2 linked regions of the Ruegeria pomeroyi DSS-3 genome follow. Each later gene encodes a partner of the first gene's protein in a complex. Links are inferred from orthologs where the notes say so. Each region holds a gene or a part of one and is shown on either strand. Other genes may lie near its edges.

Evidence for each region.
Region 2: the proteins of tldD (region 1) and SPO_RS17425 are in contact, whole or in part, in a solved structure (PDB 5NJ9), measured with the Escherichia coli proteins. The link is inferred for Ruegeria pomeroyi DSS-3 from one-to-one orthologs.

What each region holds. Positions count from the first base shown.
Region 1 is NC_003911.12:3,281,418-3,289,814, forward strand. Bases 3,360-6,272 are described here. They hold tldD (metalloprotease TldD), read left to right. Parts: upstream 3,360-4,061; coding sequence 4,062-5,483; downstream 5,484-6,272. Other genes in these bases: coxB (cytochrome c oxidase subunit II), read right to left, coding at 3,360-3,884; dprA (DNA-processing protein DprA), read left to right, coding at 5,708-6,272. In the rest of the region: SPO_RS15565 (SURF1 family protein), read right to left, coding at 1-241; SPO_RS15570 (cytochrome c oxidase subunit 3), read right to left, coding at 427-1,242; SPO_RS15575 (cytochrome c oxidase assembly protein), read right to left, coding at 1,265-1,840; SPO_RS23225 (hypothetical protein), read right to left, coding at 1,840-2,007; cyoE (heme o synthase), read right to left, coding at 2,004-2,960; more of coxB, read right to left, coding at 3,048-3,359; more of dprA, read left to right, coding at 6,273-6,856; topA (type I DNA topoisomerase), read left to right, coding at 7,020-8,397. UniProt on the Escherichia coli protein: Metalloprotease involved in CcdA degradation. Suppresses the inhibitory activity of the carbon storage regulator (CsrA).
Region 2 is NC_003911.12:3,641,661-3,649,983, forward strand. Bases 3,077-5,915 are described here. They hold SPO_RS17425 (TldD/PmbA family protein), read left to right. Parts: upstream 3,077-3,742; coding sequence 3,743-5,089; downstream 5,090-5,915. Other genes in these bases: SPO_RS17420 (DUF2125 domain-containing protein), read left to right, coding at 3,077-3,616; SPO_RS17430 (inositol monophosphatase family protein), read left to right, coding at 5,076-5,879. Also shown: SPO_RS17400 (mechanosensitive ion channel family protein), read right to left, coding at 1-130; SPO_RS17405 (HNH endonuclease), read left to right, coding at 178-504; SPO_RS17410 (enoyl-CoA hydratase/isomerase family protein), read right to left, coding at 601-1,209; SPO_RS17415 (SDR family oxidoreductase), read right to left, coding at 1,206-1,958; more of SPO_RS17420, read left to right, coding at 2,090-3,076; SPO_RS17435 (3-deoxy-D-manno-octulosonic acid transferase), read left to right, coding at 6,047-7,276; lpxK (tetraacyldisaccharide 4'-kinase), read left to right, coding at 7,263-8,264; SPO_RS17445 (DsbA family protein), read right to left, coding at 8,267-8,323.

The sequences.
Region 1 (8,397 bases):
CCGAGACCAGAACGTGCAGTTCCTCGCCCTCTATCTCGCCACTGACCGCAACCGGCAGATAGCGGTCACGCTCGGGATCGGGGTGTTCGGGCAGCGCCTGCGGCGCGTCGGCAATGCGGCTGTCGATATCTGCCAGCAGCGCCTCTTTCCAGCTGAGCCGGCGCAACTGCCAGCTGCCCAGCGCGATCAGCACGGCAAGGCCCGCGAGGCCGATGAAGAGGAGGAATAGAACGCGGCGCATGGCGGCTCCGAACGGGGATCACAAGGCCCGGCGCGGGCCGGTGCCTTGGTATGGCGAGACGGGCGGGCTTTGCAACCGGACAATTGTATCGGGTGCAATTCTGGCCACGGGCCCCCGGCACCGGAATGAAAAAGCCGCCCCTTGGGGCGGCTTTGTCTGTCTTTCAGGCAGAAGGCCCGGGCCGATCAGAGCAGCGGCCACTGGCCCCAGATGTAGACGGCAAAGAAGAGGAACAGCCAGACCACATCGACGAAGTGCCAGTACCAGGCGGCGGCCTCGAAACCGATATGCTTCTCCGGGGTGAAGTCGCCCTTGAGCGCGCGCAGCAGGCACACCGCCAGGAAGATGGTGCCGATGATCACGTGCATGCCGTGGAAACCGGTTGCCATGAAGAAGTTCGAGTAGAATTGATCGCCGCCAAAGGTCCAGTCTTCGTGCAGCAGCAGCTCGGCATATTCATAGGCTTGCAGCAAGGTAAAGATCATGCCCAGGAAGATGCCGATCGACAGGCCCTGGATCAGCGCCTTGCGGTCGTTGTTATGCACCAGCGCATGGTGCGCCCAGGTCACGGCGCAGCCCGACAGCAGCAGAACCAGCGTGTTGATCAGCGGCAGGTGGAACGGATCGACCGCATGAATGCTCGGCGCCACATACTCGGTGCCCACATATTCCTGCATCGGGTACATGCGATGTTTGAAGAAGGACCAGAACCAAGCAAAGAAGAACATCACCTCGGAGGTGATGAACAGGATCATGCCATAGCGCAGGCCGATGCGGACAACGGGTGTGTGATCGCCGACGCGGCTCTCGGCCACGACCTCGGCCCACCAGGCGTACATGACATAGAGCACGGCGATGAAGCCGGCCCAGAACATGTAGGGGGTGATCCCGTGCATCCAGAGAACGGCGCCGAACAACATGACAAAGCCACCGATCGAGCCGATCAGCGGCCAGATCGACGGGGCCAGAATGTGATAATCGTGGTTCTTAGCGTGTGCCATAAGTGTCCCTCACCTTGCGGCGTTAGTTCGTGTTCGTTTTTTCACCTGCGTCGAGGGCGGCATAGCCCTCGGGCAGGTCGATTTCGTAGAATGTATACGACAGCGTGATCGTATGCACATATTTCGCGTCCCGGTCGTTAACGATCTCGGGGTCGACGAAGAAGGTAACCGGCATCTGCACCCGCTCGCCGGGTTGCAGGACCTGCTCTTCAAAGCAGAAACAGGCGATCTTGTCGAAGTAGCCGCCCGCCGAATAGGGCGCCACGTTATACGAGGCCTGCCCCGCCACCGGACGGTCGGTGGGGTTATAGGCCTCATAAAAGGCCAGCCCGGTCTCGCCGATGCGCAGTTCCATCTCGGTCTGCACCGGGCGGAATTCCCAAGGCATGCCACGCTCTTTCGAGGCGTCGAAGCGGACCTTTATGGTCTTGTCCAGAATGGTGTCCGATCCGGCCTCGGCCACGCCGGTGGCGCCGCCAAAGCCGGTGACCCGGCAGAACCAGTCATAGAACGGGACCGAGGCCCAGGCGAGGCCGCCCATCACCACGACCACGCTGACCAGTTGAACAACGGTTTTCTGAGGTCCGTTCAAAGCCATCAGCCTTGCCCTCCGACGCTGGCCTGGGGCGGTTCGAAATCGCCACGGGTCACCTTGACCACGGTCAGGCCGAAAACGATGAAGATAAAGGCCGCCAGGGTCAGCGCAACACCCAGGTTGCGACCGAAGCGGCGTTGATGCAGCTCATGTGTGCGGTTCAGGCTCATCCCCAGCCTCCCAGCCCATAGGGGCGCAGCAGCGCTTCGGCCAGGATGGCACCGAAATGCAGGAACAGATAGAGCAGCGACAATTTGAAGAACCCACGCTCGGTCTTGAAGTTGTCGGCCTCGCTGTCGGCCTCGTCCCGGCGCCAGATACGGATGGCCCCCAGCAGGAACAACGCGTTCAGCACCAGTGCGACGGCCAGATAGATCGGTCCGCCGATATTCGAGAATGCGGTGCCCAGCGCCAGCAGCGCCAGCAGGATCGTGTAGATCAGGATATGAACGCGGGTGGCGCGGCGGCCATGGGTCACGGTCAGCATCGGAACGCCTGCGTCGTCGTAGTCCGAGCGCATGAACAGCGCCAACGCCCAGAAATGCGGCGGCGTCCACATGAAGGTCAGCGCGAACATCAGCCAGGGTTCCACCGACATGTCGCCCGTGGCCGCGATCCAGCCGATCACCGGCGGGAAGGCCCCCGCCGCGCCGCCGATCACGATGTTCTGCGGCGTCGTCCGCTTCAGCCACATCGTATAGACGACCACATAGAAGAAGATGGTGAAGGCTAGAAACGCGCCCGCGAGCACATTGGTGGCCAGCGCCAGCATCATTACCGACAGGCCCGACAGGCCAAGGCCCAGCGCCAGCGCCTCGCCCGGCTCGACCTTGCCGGCGGGGATCGGGCGCTTTTTCGTGCGCTTCATCACCTGGTCGATATCGGCATCCCACCACATGTTCAGCGCGCCCGAAGCGCCGCCGCCGATGGCGATGAACAGGATGGCGCAAAACCCGATGAAAGGATGGACCGACACCGGTGCGGCCACCAGGCCGACCAGCGCGGTAAACACCACAAGCGACATCACCCGCGGTTTCAGCAGGGCGAAATAGTCGCCAAAACCGGCCTCGTCCGGGCGGTGCGCGGCCCGGGCAGTGCTGGCGTTGAAGCTTGCGTCGCTCATGCGGTGGTCCCTTGGGGCAAAAGCCGCGCGACATGCGCGCAGCCCGGGTCAGTCACGGTTGGCGGGGTCGGCCCCCGCCTGCGAGGTTCAGTTCGAGGCGACCTGATAGCTGGTCGGCAGACCGGCATATTCTTCCTTGGCGCTGGCCAGCCACTTGGCATATTCCGCCTCGCTGACCACCTTGACGGTGATCGGCATATAGGCGTGGTCCTTGCCGCAAAGCTCGGAGCACTGGCCGAAATAGATGCCTTCCTTTTCGGCCTTGAACCACAGCTGCGCCAGACGGCCCGGCACCGCGTCCTGCTTCACGCCAAAGGCGGGGATGGTCCAGGAATGGATCACGTCGGCCCCGGTCACGTTCATCACCACGACCTTGCCGACGGGCACGACAACGGCGGTATCGGTGGCCAACAGGTATTCATCCTGGCTATAGCCATGCTCTTCCAACGCGTCGCGGCCCAGCATGAAGCTTTCAAAGCCGAAGCCCTCGTCGGTATAGTCATAGCCCCAGTACCACTGGTAGCCGGTCACCTTGATGTTGATTTCGCCCTCGGGGATTTCCTGCTGGTCGAACAGCTCTTTCAGCGAGTAGGAGCCGATGAACAGCAGAATCACGATCGGCCCGACGGTCCAGAGGATTTCTACCGGCGTGTAATGCGAGAATTTCGCCGGGGTCGGATTGGCGCGGCTGTTGAACCGCACGATGCACCAGACCAGCAGCGCCGCGACCAGCAGGCAGATGGCGGTGATGATGACCAGAATCATGCCATCCAGCCATTGCAGGTCGCGCGCCAGTTCGGTTGCGGCGGGCTGAAAGCCCATCCCGCCGTCGACCGGTTTGCCGATGATCTCCAGCTCCTGCGCCGCCGCGGGCAGGCTCGAAAGTGCGGCGAGAAGCGCCGAAAGCGTCAAAGCGTTCTTCATGTTCTGTCCTGATCGTTTGATCTTGCGTCCCTGACCGGGGGGTCCGTGAATCGAAACACACCCCGCCCGTTGTCTTTGGTCGCGTTAAAAATCATATTCCCGGAGGCAGATAAAGCAAAATGCTTGCGTCAAACAGACGCTATTTTTGATCTGGATCAAACAACGAGGCCGCAAATCATGGCGCAAGACCCTTTTCGACCCTTTGAAACAGCCCTTCCGCAGGACGAGGCGCTGGCCGTTCTGCGGGCGGCCACCGACGGGGCCGAGGATGGCGAACTGTTCGTCGAGCGCCGCAAATCAGAAGCGCTGAGCTTTGACGACGGTCGGCTGCGCTCGGCCTCGTATGATGCATCCGAAGGGTTCGGCCTGCGCGCCGTCAAGGGCGAGGTGGCGGGATATGCCCATTCCACCGATGTCTCGATTCCCTCTTTGCGGCGCGCGGCCGAGACCGCGCGCCTGGCGGTGGGCGATGGCGGCGGCACCCTGGCCGGCGCCCCGGCCCGCACCAATCGCAAGCTATATACCGAGGACGATCCTATCGACTCGGCCGCATTCCCGGTCAAGGTCGAGACCCTGCGCGAGATCGACGCCTTTGCCCGCGATCTCGATTCGCGGGTGGTCCAGGTCTCGGCCTCGATCATGGCCTCGCTGCAAGAGGTCGAGATCCTGCGCCCTGACGGGGTGCATCTGCGAGATGTGCGGCCCATGACGCGGGTCAACGTCTCGGTCATCGTCGAGCGCGACGGACGGCGCGAGAGCGGCAGCGCCGGTGGCGGTGGCCGGGTCGGACTGGACGGGCTGATCGCCCCCGAGGCCTGGCAGGCGCAGGCGCGCGAGGCGCTGCGTATCGCGCTGGTGAACCTCGATGCCGAACCGGCGCCTGCCGGGGTGATGGAGGTGGCGCTTGGCCCCGGCTGGCCCGGCATCCTGCTGCACGAGGCGATCGGGCACGGGCTGGAGGGTGATTTCAACCGCAAGGGCACCTCGGCCTTTGCCGGGCTGATGGGGCAGCAGGTGGCCGCGCGCGGGGTCACCGTGGTCGATGACGGCACCCTGCCCGACCGGCGCGGCTCGATCACCGTCGATGACGAGGGCACGCCCTCGCGCCGGACGGTGCTGATCGAGGACGGCATCCTGACCGGATACATGCAGGATCGCCAGAACGCCCGCCTTATGGGAGTTGAGCCAACCGGTAACGGACGGCGCCAGAGCTATGCCCATAAACCGATGCCGCGCATGACCAATACGGTGATGCTGGGCGGCAATGCCGACCCCGCCGATCTGGTGGCCGAGATCAAGGACGGCATCTGGGCGGTGGGATTCGGCGGCGGTCAGGTCGACATCACCAATGGCAAGTTCGTGTTCTCGTGCACCGAGGCGTACCGGGTGCGCAACGGCCGCATCGGCGCGCCGGTCAAGGGGGCCACGCTGATCGGCGACGGGCCTTCGGCGTTGCAACGCATCCGGGGGCTGGGCAATGACATGGCGCTCGATCCCGGCATGGGCACCTGCGGCAAGGACGGCCAATGGGTACCGGTGGGCGTGGGCCAGCCCACGGTGCTGATGGATGGGCTGACAGTGGGCGGCTCGGCCGCGTGACCCGGGACGGCGGCAAGGTAAACGTTTTTGCCGCCGATTCTCCCTTACGGCTTGAGGCTGCGCATAAACTCGCTCTTGAGATACCGATTTAAAATTCGCAATTTCAGATAGTTACCTCGTTCCCACTACCTGGTTCGCAAAAAACTGCGAAGAATTTAGTTTGATTCACCGCCTGTTAACGAGCCGGGCTGTAAACCTGTTTCTGCAAACAGGCGGAGCGACGGATGACCGAGGAACAGTTTTCTTCCTATCACCCCCCACTCCCACCCACCACGGAAGAGGACCGGTTTTCCTGGCTCCGCCTTTTGCGCTCGCGCAGAGTTGGCCCGACAACGTTCCGCCGACTGATGCACGAGCATGGCACGGCGCAGAACGCGCTGGCCGCGCTGCCTGAAGTGGCACGTGCCGCCGGGGTCGAGGGCTATGAAATATGCCCGCCCGGTGTTGTCGAAGCAGAGCTCAAGGCCGCAAAAGCCGCGAAAGCGCGGCTTTTGTGCCTGGGCGATGCCGACTACCCCTCTCATCTGGCCGGGATCTCGGATGCGCCGCCGCTCTTGTGGCTGCTCGGCGACCCGGCCCTGTTGCGCCGCCCGATGATCGCGCTGGTGGGCGCGCGCAATGCCTCGTCGCTGGGCACCCGCATGGCGCGGGCTTTGGCGCAGGATCTGGGCACCGCCGGTTTTGTCGTGGTCTCGGGGCTGGCGCGCGGCATCGACACCGCCGCGCATCTTGCGGCGCTGCCCAGCGGCACCATCGCGGTCATGGCGGGTGGCGTCGACACTGTCTATCCCGCCGAGAACACCCATCTGGCCGCCGACATCGCGCAGCACGGGTTGCGCCTGTCGGAACAGCCGATGCGCCTGACCCCGCAGGCGCGCCATTTCCCGCGCCGCAACCGCATCATCTCGGGCCTGGCCCAGGCAGTGGTGGTGGTCGAGGCCGCCGCCAAATCCGGCAGCCTGATCACCGCGCGCGACGCGCTGGACCAGGGGCGCGAGGTGCTGGCGGTGCCCGGTCACCCGTTCGACGCCCGCGCCGCCGGCTGCAACATGCTGATCCGCGACGGCGCCCATTTGGTGCGCAATGCCGAGGATGTGATCACTGCCCTGCCTGCCCTGACAGCGCCGCAACCGCAACCCGACCTGTGCGACCTGATGCAACAGCCGGCACCGCCCGCCAAACGCAGCCTGCGCGAAACCGTGGCGCTGCACAGCCTGATCCTCGACCGGCTCGGGCCATCGCCAGTGGCCGAGGATCAGCTGATCCGCGATCTGGCCGCCAGCCCGGGCGAGGTCGCCCCGGTGTTGGTCGATCTTGAGCTGGAAGGGCGGATCAACCGTCAGGCCGGCGGGCTGCTGTCGCGCGTCAACTGACCCCGTCCCGCCCGCACCCAAGACTGCGACGGGCCGGTCCCACCTGCCTCTGACACTCGGAACAACTGCGCCCAAACAGCACCGATTGACAATCGGGGCTTGCACCCCACATGTTGCCCCGCCATAGAACGCGCCGTGTCCGATGAATGAGGTTCCTATCTAAATGCCTGTTGTTGTTGTAGAATCCCCTGCCAAGGCAAAAACGATCAACAAATATCTCGGCTCGGACTACACGGTTCTGGCATCTTATGGCCATGTGCGCGACCTGCCTGCCAAGGACGGATCGGTCGATCCCGAGCATGATTTCGACATGACCTGGGAGGTTGCCGCCGACAGTCGCAAGCACGTCAAGGCAATCGCTGACGCCCTGGCCGAGGACAACGAACTGATCCTCGCCACCGACCCCGATCGCGAGGGCGAGGCGATCAGCTGGCACCTGCAGGAAGCGCTGACCAAGCGCCGTTCGATCAAGAAGGGCACTGCCGTCAGTCGCGTCACTTTCAACGCCATCACCAAGGACGCGGTGACCAAGGCGATGCAGAACCCGCGCCAGGTCGATATGCCGCTGGTCGAGGCCTACCTGGCGCGCCGTGCGCTGGATTATCTGGTGGGCTTCAACCTGTCCCCGGTACTGTGGCGCAAGCTGCCCGGCGCGCGCAGCGCGGGCCGGGTGCAATCGGTCTGCCTGCGCCTGATCGTCGAGCGCGAGATGGAGATCGAGGCCTTCAAGCCGGTGGAATACTGGTCGGTCAAGGCCTTGCTGGAAACCCCGCGCGGCCAGGTCTACGAGGCGCGTCTGGTCACGCTGGCGGGCAACAAGCTCGACAAGATGGACATTTCCAACGCCACCCAGGCCGAACTGGCCGTGCAGGCGATCACCAGCCGCGCGCTGAGCATCCAGTCGGTCGAGGCGAAACCGGCGGCGCGCAACCCCTCGGCGCCCTTCATGACTTCAACCCTGCAACAAGAGGCCAGCCGCAAGTTCGGCATGGGCGCGCGCCACTGCATGAGCGCGGCGCAGCGCCTATATGAGGCCGGGCACATCACCTATATGCGGACCGACGGCATCGACATGGCGCCCGAGGCGGTCATGGCCACCCGCGACGCCATTGCCGACCGGTTCGGGGCCGAATACGTGCCCGACAGCCCGCGCATGTACAAGAACAAGGCCAAGAACGCGCAAGAGGCGCATGAATGCATCCGCCCCACCGACATGCGCAAGGACGCCGCCGCGCTGAAGCTGAAGGACGAGGATCAGCGCCGTCTTTACGACCTGATCTGGAAACGCACCATCGCCTGCCAGATGGCCGCCGCCCGGCTGGAGCGGACCACGGTCGAGATCGGCAGTGCCGATGGCCAGGTCGGCCTGCGCGCCACCGGCCAGGTGGTGCTGTTCGACGGGTTCCTGCGGGTCTACGAAGAGGGGCGCGACGATGTCGAGAATGACGAGGACAAGCGCCTGCCCCAGATCTCGATGGGGGAAAAGGCGGTTTTTGCCAAGACTTCGCTGGCCGATCAATTCGCCAGGGCGACCGGAGATA
Region 2 (8,323 bases), 360 kb from region 1 along the record:
CCACCAGCAACGCAAATTGCGACCAGGCGGCCGGGCTCGACACCCAGCCCAGCGCAATATCCCACAGACGTTCGACCTGTACGAGCAGGTTGTTCAACAGCTCGGTCTGGGTCTGGGTTCCAAGTTCCATCGGTCTCTCCACTTGCACCGTTTGCACGGTGGTGCATCCTCTTGCCCATGACCGACAAGGAAAACAAGTGCCTCGAATTCCCCCTGCCCGGGCGGCTCTGTCCGCTGTGCGGGCGGCCGATACCCGATGGGGACGGCAGCCAGCATCACCTGATCCCACGATTGAAAGGCGGCAAGGGCGGGCCGACTGTCCTGCTGCATGTCATCTGTCACAAGGAGATCCATGCAACCCTGACCGAGGCGGAACTGGCGCGCAGCTTTCACACGATCGAAGCCCTGCGCAGCCATCCCCGATTGGCGAAATTTCTCGCCTGGGTGCGCAAGCGGCCGCCTGGGTTTCGCTCGAAAGTGCCGGGCGGACGACGCAAACGCTAGCGGTTCAGAGCCTTGATGCGCGACGGCGACCGGAAACCTGCAAGGTTTCCGGCCCGGTTTCGTTGCACGAAACCGGCACCTCGCGGACAGATGGGATCAGGGGCAAAGCCGGGCGATGCCTGCGGCGATCCCGGGATCGGCGGCAAGGGAATCGGCCACCAGCGCTCGGGCGGTCTCCAGCAGCTGGTCAGCTGGTACGATACGGTCCACCAGACCGAACTCATAGGCCTCCTGCGCGGTGATCTTCTGGCCCGCCATCAGGATCAGCCGGGTCCGCGCCGGTCCGATCAGCGCCGCCATGCGGACCGGATCGGAGGGTTGCGGCAGAAAGCCGAGCTTCATCACCGGATAGAACAGCTTGGCCTCGGGCACCGCGATGCGCAGGTCACAGGCCAGCGCCATGCCATTGGCCCCGCCCGCCAATGTCCCGTTCAGGGCCGCGACCGTCAGGCAGGGCAGCGCCGCGATCGCGCCCGACAGCCGCTCCCACAAGTCCGAGGTCGCCAACCCCGCCCGCGCGGCCTCGAGATCGGCACCGGCGCTGAATACCTTGCCGCGCCCGGTCAGGATCAGCGCCCGCGCCTCGCCCGCCGTCTCGGCGATCTCGACCAGCCGCTCCAGCATGGCCACGGTCAGCGAATTGGCCTTGTCGGGGCGGTTCAGGGTGACGGTCCACAGACCGCCCTCCTTTTCCAGCTCGATCATGCCAGCCCCACCCGCTTGCGGATATCCTCGTCCCTGAGCGAGATTTCGGTTCCCAGAAACGGGTCCGCCTCGGCCCCGCACATCCACAAAAGGGTGCGTGCCGGCCAGTCGGCGGGAATATGCGCCGACCAGTCCAGCTGGCTGACCGGGTTGATGCCCGAGCCCTTGATCTCGCGCTGCATTTGGGTGGCCACGGTGCCCGGCGACAGGCCCATGGCGCGGATGCCATGATGCCCCTCTTCCAGATGCAGGCAGGCGGTCAGCATCGCTGCACCGGCCTTGGAGGCGCAATAATGGCTCCAGGCCTCGACCGGGTTATGGGCGGCGCCCGAACTGACGGTCAGTATGGTGCCACCGCCAGCCTTGCGCATCACCGGCAATGCCGCGCGCATGCCGTAATAGACACCTTTGAGGTTGATATCGATGGCATGGCCCCACCCGACGGGGTCCGAGCTGGCAAGATGCGAGATCGGCTCGATCACACCTGCGTTATTGATCAGCACGTCGAGCCCGCCGAACCGCGACACCGCCGCGTTCACCGCGCCTGCCACCTGCGCCGCGTCGGCCACGTCGCAGGCCAGGGCCAGCGCGCGATCGCCGATCTCTGCCGCCTGCGCGGCCAGTGCCTCGGCGCTGCGCGCCAGCAATACGACATTGGCCCCGGCCTGGGCAAAGACACGCCCCGCCTCGGCCCCGATCCCCCGGCTTGCGCCTGTGATCAGAACGGTTTTTCCTTTCACTGCGGTCATGCATCTTCCTCCCATGTCTGCTGCGCCAGTCCTACGCCGGGACAGGGGAAGGATCCAGTGCCTGCCCCCCTTGACGCCCGCCCCTTGCCGCAACACGATAGGCGCGAAATTGATCCAGAGAGGTTCTTCTGATGCCCGTTTTTCTACGCCGCACGTCCGGCGCCGTTCTTGTTTATGCCATTTCAACCCAGATCGCCTGGGCGGACCTGACCGCCGATCAGGTCTGGGCCGACTGGAACGCCTATCTCGGCGGCATGGGTTATGACGTCGCAGGCACGGAAAGCAGATCGGGTGACACGCTGACCATCGCCGATTTCGCCATGTCCATGAACATGCCGGAACAGGACAGCGCGATGTCGTTCTCGATGCCGCAGATCACCCTGACCGATCAGGGTGACGGCACAGTCCGGATCGGCCTGCCAGAAGAATTCCCGCTTTCCTTCACTATGAGTGTCGAGGATGAGGCGCCGGTGACCGGCACCGTCACCTATGCCAACCGCAACATGTCCATGGTTGCAAGCGGCGATCCGGACAACATCACCTATGATTACAACGCCGATCAGATCAGTGTGCGGCTTGCCTCGCTGATGGCCGATGGCGAGGCGATGCCCGCCGACGCCATAAGCTTCCTGATGGAAATGACCTCTGTCAGCGGCACATCGCAGATGAGCCTGGGCGAGATGCGCGATCTGGTGCAAAGCTTCACCGCAGCGGGCCTGACCTATGCGCTGTCCTTCGACGACCCGGACTCGGACGATGCGGGGAACTTCTCGGGCACGCTGTCGGATGTCAGCTATTCGGGGAGCGGCAGCCTGCCGACCAGTTTTGATGCGACCAACTTCTCGGACATGCTGAAGTCGGGCTTCGCCTTTGACGCGCTGATGAGCTATGGCGCCGGCAGCGGCAATGTGGCCGCCAAGGGCGATGGCGAGGAGTTTGCCTGGACCTCTTCCTCGCAGGGCGGCGATTTCCGGATCGCGATGGACGCGGGCCATGTGGTCTATGACCTCAAGGGCCGCCAGTCGCAGATTTCGATGACGACGCAGGACCTGCCGTTTCCCATTGATCTGGCCATGGCGGAATCGGGGTTCAAGCTGGATATCCCCACGCAGGCGGGCGACGATCCGCAACCCTTCAGCTTTGGCATGAACCTGACCGATTTCACCATGTCCGACATGATCTGGGGCATGTTCGACCCCGCCGGCGCCCTGCCGCGCGATCCGGCGACCGTGGTGCTTGACCTGTCGGGCCTGGCGACGGTTCTGGTCGATTTCCTCGATCCGACCGTAGCAGAAACGCTCGAGGCGACCGGCGGTGCCCCGGGCGAGCTGAACGAGCTGACCATCAACCAGCTGCTGGTCTCGCTGGTGGGGGCCAAGCTGACCGGCACCGGCGCCTTCACCTTCGACAATTCCGACTACGAGTCCTTTGGCGGGATGCCCGCACCCTCTGGTGTGGCCAACCTGACGCTGACAGGGGCAAATGCGCTGCTGGACAAGCTGATCGCGATGGGCTTCGTCTCGGAGGATGACGCCATGGGCGCGCGGATGATGATGGGCATGCTGGCGGTGCCCGGCGATGCGCCCGATACGCTGAACTCGAAGATCGAGATCAATGAACAGGGTCATGTGCTGGCCAACGGTCAGCGCATCAAGTAACCGCCTTTGGGGCGCGTGCATCGGCTGCGCGCCCCGTTGACACCCCGGTCGCCCGCGCCGCGCCCCATGGGGCTTGCAGCGGGCGGCGGCGGGGGCTACCTCCCTGACAACAGCAAAGGACAGCCCATGCCGCACAAGGCCGAAGACCTCAGCCACGCCCTTTTGCACGCCGCCCGCCAGGCTGGCGCCGAAGCCGCCGACGCGCTGGTGGTGCAGGGTACATCGGTCTCGGTCGAGGTGCGCGGCGGCGCGTTGGAACATGCCGAACGCTCTGAGGGGACCGATCTGGGCCTGCGGGTGTTCGTCGGCAAGCGGCAGGCGATCGTGTCCAGCTCGGACAGCCGCCCCGAGGCGCTGGCCGCAATGGCGGAGCGCGCTGTGGCGATGGCACGCGAGGCCCCTGAGGACCCCTATGCCGGGCTGGCCGAGCCCGATCAGCTGGCGCGCGGCTGGGACCTTGCCGCGCTGAACCTGCGTGACCCTGCCGCCGAACCCGACCCTCAGGCACTGATGCAGGACGCGCTGGCCGCCGAGACCGCCGCCGCAGCGGTAAGCGGCGTGACCCAGGTGTCGGATGCCGCCGCCGCTTACGGTCAGCACCATGTGCACCTGGCCGCCACCAACGGGTTTTCCGGCGGCTACGGGCGCAGTGTGCGTTCGCTTTCCTGCGTGGCGATTTCGGGCAGCGGAACGGGGATGGAGCGGGACGCCGATGGCGACAGCCGCACCTATCAGTCCGACCTGCGCAGCCCCGAAGAGATCGGCCGCAGCGCCGGCGAACGAGCGGTGGCCCTGCAAGGGGCGCGCAAACCGGCGACCGGCAGCTATCCGGTGCTGTTTGATGAACGCATTTCAGCCTCGCTGATCGGGCATCTTCTGGCGGCGGCAAATGGCGCTTCTGTCGCGCGCGGCTCGTCCTGGCTCAAGGACAATCTGGGCGAGCAGGTGCTGCCCGCTGCCCTGTCGCTGATCGAAGATCCGCATCGCCCGCGTGTCTCTGGATCGCGCCCCTTCGATGCCGAGGGCCTGCCGACGCAGGCCCGCGCCATTGTCGAAGACGGGGTGCTGACCGGCTGGACGCTGGACCTGGCTAGCGCACGCAAGCTGGGGTTGGCCTCGACCGGCAATGCCACCCGTGGCGTGTCGGGTCCGCCCTCGCCCAGCAACTGGAACCTGACGCTGACGCCCGGCACGGCCAGCCGCGACGATCTGATCCGCGACATGGGAACCGGGCTGCTGGTGACCTCGCTGATCGGATCGACGATCAACCCCAACACCGGCGATTACTCGCGGGGGGCCTCGGGGTTCTGGGTCGAGAAAGGCCAGATCGCCTATCCGGTCAACGAATGCACCATCGCGGGCAATCTGCGCGACATGCTGCTGGGGATGATCCCGGCAAACGATGCCCGGCCCTGGCTGACGCGGGTGGTGCCGTCGATCCTGATCGAGGGGATGACGCTTGCCGGAAACTGACGTCGACCTGCTGATCCGCGCCGCCCGCGAGGCCGGGCAGATCGCCACCCGCTATTCGGGGCGTGACGCCCGGCGCTGGGACAAACCCGATGGCGCGGGCCCGGTGACCGAGGCCGATCTGGCGGTGAATGCCATGCTGGCGCAGATGCTGCCCGCGGCCCGCCCCGGCTATGGCTGGCTCAGCGAAGAGACCGAGGACACCGCCGCGCGGCTGGATCACGACCGCGTTTTCATCATCGACCCGATCGACGGCACCCGCAGCTTTGCCGAAGGGTCGCGCACCTGGGCGCATGCGCTGGCGGTGGCGGATCGGGGCGTGGTCACTGCCGCCGCCGTCTATCTGCCCCAGCGCGACCTGCTGTTTTCCGCCTCGGCCGGGGGCGGCGCCTTTCTGAACGGCGCGCCGATCCGGGTCTCGGCGCCTGCGCATCTGGCCCAGGCGCATATTCTTGCCGCGCGCCCCAACCTGCAGCCGGAACACTGGACCGGGGGCCAGGTGCCCGCGTTCCACCGCGACTATCGCCCCTCGCTTGCCTATCGTCTGGCGTTGGTGGCGCAGGGACGGTTCGACGGGATGCTGACCCTGCGGCCCAGCTGGGAATGGGATATCGCTGCTGGCGAGTTGATCCTGCGCGAGGCGGGCGGGCTTTGTACCGACCGGAGCGGTGCGGCCCTGCGCTTCAACAATCCCAAGCCCCGGCTGGACGGGGTCATCGCCGGTGGGCACACCGTGCATCGCGGCCTGTTCGGCGCCCTCGACCCCGCCAGCGCGGGTATTGCGGCGCATTGACGGCAACAGCCCCGCGCGCCCGATGGCTTGACCCGGGCCGCCAAACCCTTAGGGTGCCGCCGATTTCAACCCCTCTCCGTCAGGAGCGCCGCATGGCATCCACCGCCCCGACCGACCGGCGACCCGGCGCATCCGATGGCCGTTCACCATCGGGGCGAGGCTGAGCCATGGCGCGGTCTCTCAGCCTTGCGGCCTATCGGGTGCTCAGCTGGCGTGGTGTACATCCGCCGGGCAAGGATATGCCGGCCCGGCCAAAGGGTGAACTGGTCTGGATTCATGTGAACAACCGCGGCCGTTTCCCCGCGCTTTGCGATCTGTCCGAACGGCTGGTCGCCCAGCGCCCCGATCTGAGCCTGCTGTTCACCATCCCGGCGGACACGCGGGTCGATGACTGGATGGCGCCTTGCGGTCTGGTTTCGGTCCTGCCCGAAGACCATCCGGGCCCAGCCCGCCGGTTTCTGGATCACTGGCGCCCGGATTTGTGCCTGTGGTCGGGCGGAGCGCTGAAACCCAACCTGATCGACGAGACCGACAGCGCGGGCATTCCGATGCTGCTGATCGACGTCTCTGAGCGAGAGTTGCAGGCCCGCCGCCACCGCTGGCTGCCCGATCTGACGCGCACCATGCTGGACTGTTTCGACCTGATCCTGACCGATGGCGAGGCAACCGCGCGCTATGTGCGCCGGGCTGGCATCCCGCCAGCCAAGGTGCGTGTCTCAAGCCCGCTGCAGGTCAGCGCCAACCCGCCACCCTGGCCAGAAGAGGAACTGGTCGAGACCAACGCGACACTGGGCGGCAGGCCGGTCTGGCTGTCGGCCTGGACCCAGCCCAAGGAGTTCATCTCGGTGCTGACCGCGCATCGCCACGCGCTGCGGCTGCTGCACCGGCTCTTGCTGATCGTGCATGTGGCCGACCCGGCCGAGGCGGAACCGCTGCGCGCCCGGCTTGAGGCGATGGATTTGCGCTGCGCCGATTGGGATGCGGGCGACCGGATCGAGGATTCGACCCAGGTGGTGATCAGCGCCCATGCCGAGGATCTGGGCCTTTGGTACCGGATCTCGCCGCTGACATTCATGGGCAGCTCTCTCGAGTTCGGCACCGGCGGGCGCGATCCGCTGACGGCGGTGGCACTTGGGTCGGCGCTGCTTTACGGTCCGAATGTGCGTGCTCACATGGAGACATATGTGCGGCTGGCCTCGGCCGGTGCCGCGCGCTCGGTGCGCGATGCCGAGGCGCTGGGGCGCGAGGTCGTCGACCTTTTGGCCCCGGATGCGGCAGCGCGCATGGCGCTGGCCGGTTGGCAGGTGGCCACCGAAACCGCGCATCTGACCGACTCGTTGATCGAAATGGTGCAGGACCGGCTGGACCGGCGAAAGGCAGTTCATGCGAGCACCTGAGTTCTGGCAGAACGATCCCGCGCATCCGGGCTGGCAGTCGCGGCTGCTGGCACCGCTGGGCGCGCTGTATGCCCGCGCCACCGCGCGTCGGCTGGCAAAGGGCGATCCGGTTTCGGTGCCGGTACCGGTGATCTGCATCGGCAACCTGAACGCGGGCGGCACCGGCAAGACCCCCAGCGCGATCTGGGTCGCCGAACGGCTGCGCGATGCCGGGCACGAACCGCATGTGGTCACCCGTGGCTATGGCGGTACGCTCGAAGGCCCGGTGCAGGTCGATCCGCGCCGCCACCGCGCCGAGCAGGTGGGCGACGAGCCATTGCTGCTGGCTGCCTTTGCCGAGGTCTGGGTGGCCAAGGATCGCGCCGCAGGCACCCGCGCAGCAGCGGCGGCGGGGGCCAGCGTGATCATCCTGGATGACGGGTTCCAGAACCCGAGCGTCGCCAAGGATCTTTCGATTGTCGTGGTGGATGCGGCGCAAGGGTTCGGCAACGGTCGCTGCATTCCCGCCGGCCCTCTGCGAGAACCTGTGGCAACAGGTCTTGCCCGTGCCGATCTGGTTCTGGCCCTGGGAGATGCACAGGCACAGGAGCAGTTTCGCGACACCTGGGGCGCCGCGCTGAGTGTGCCGCTGGTCACTGCCGAGCTGAAGCCGCTGCGCACCGGTATGGACTGGGCCGCGACCCCGGTGCTGGCCTTTGCCGGGATCGGCAACCCGGCCAAGTTCTTTCGCACGCTTCGGGCCGAGGGCGCCGATCTGCGCCGGGCCGAGGCGCTGGACGATCACCAGCCGTTGACACCGGCGCTGATGACCCGGCTGGAAAACGAAGCGCGGCTTCTGGGTGCCCAGTTGGTGACGACCGAGAAGGATGCCGTGCGCCTGCCGCCCGCGTTCCGCTCCAAGGTCATCACCCTGCCCGTCCGGCTGGAGGTAGCGGAGGAGGACAGGCTGCGCGCCATCCTGCTGGCCGCAGCGCCGCCCCCGCCTTAGGCTCAGTTGCCCAGTTCGGCCTCGATCAGTGCCTTGAACCCGTCATAGGCCTGGTTCTC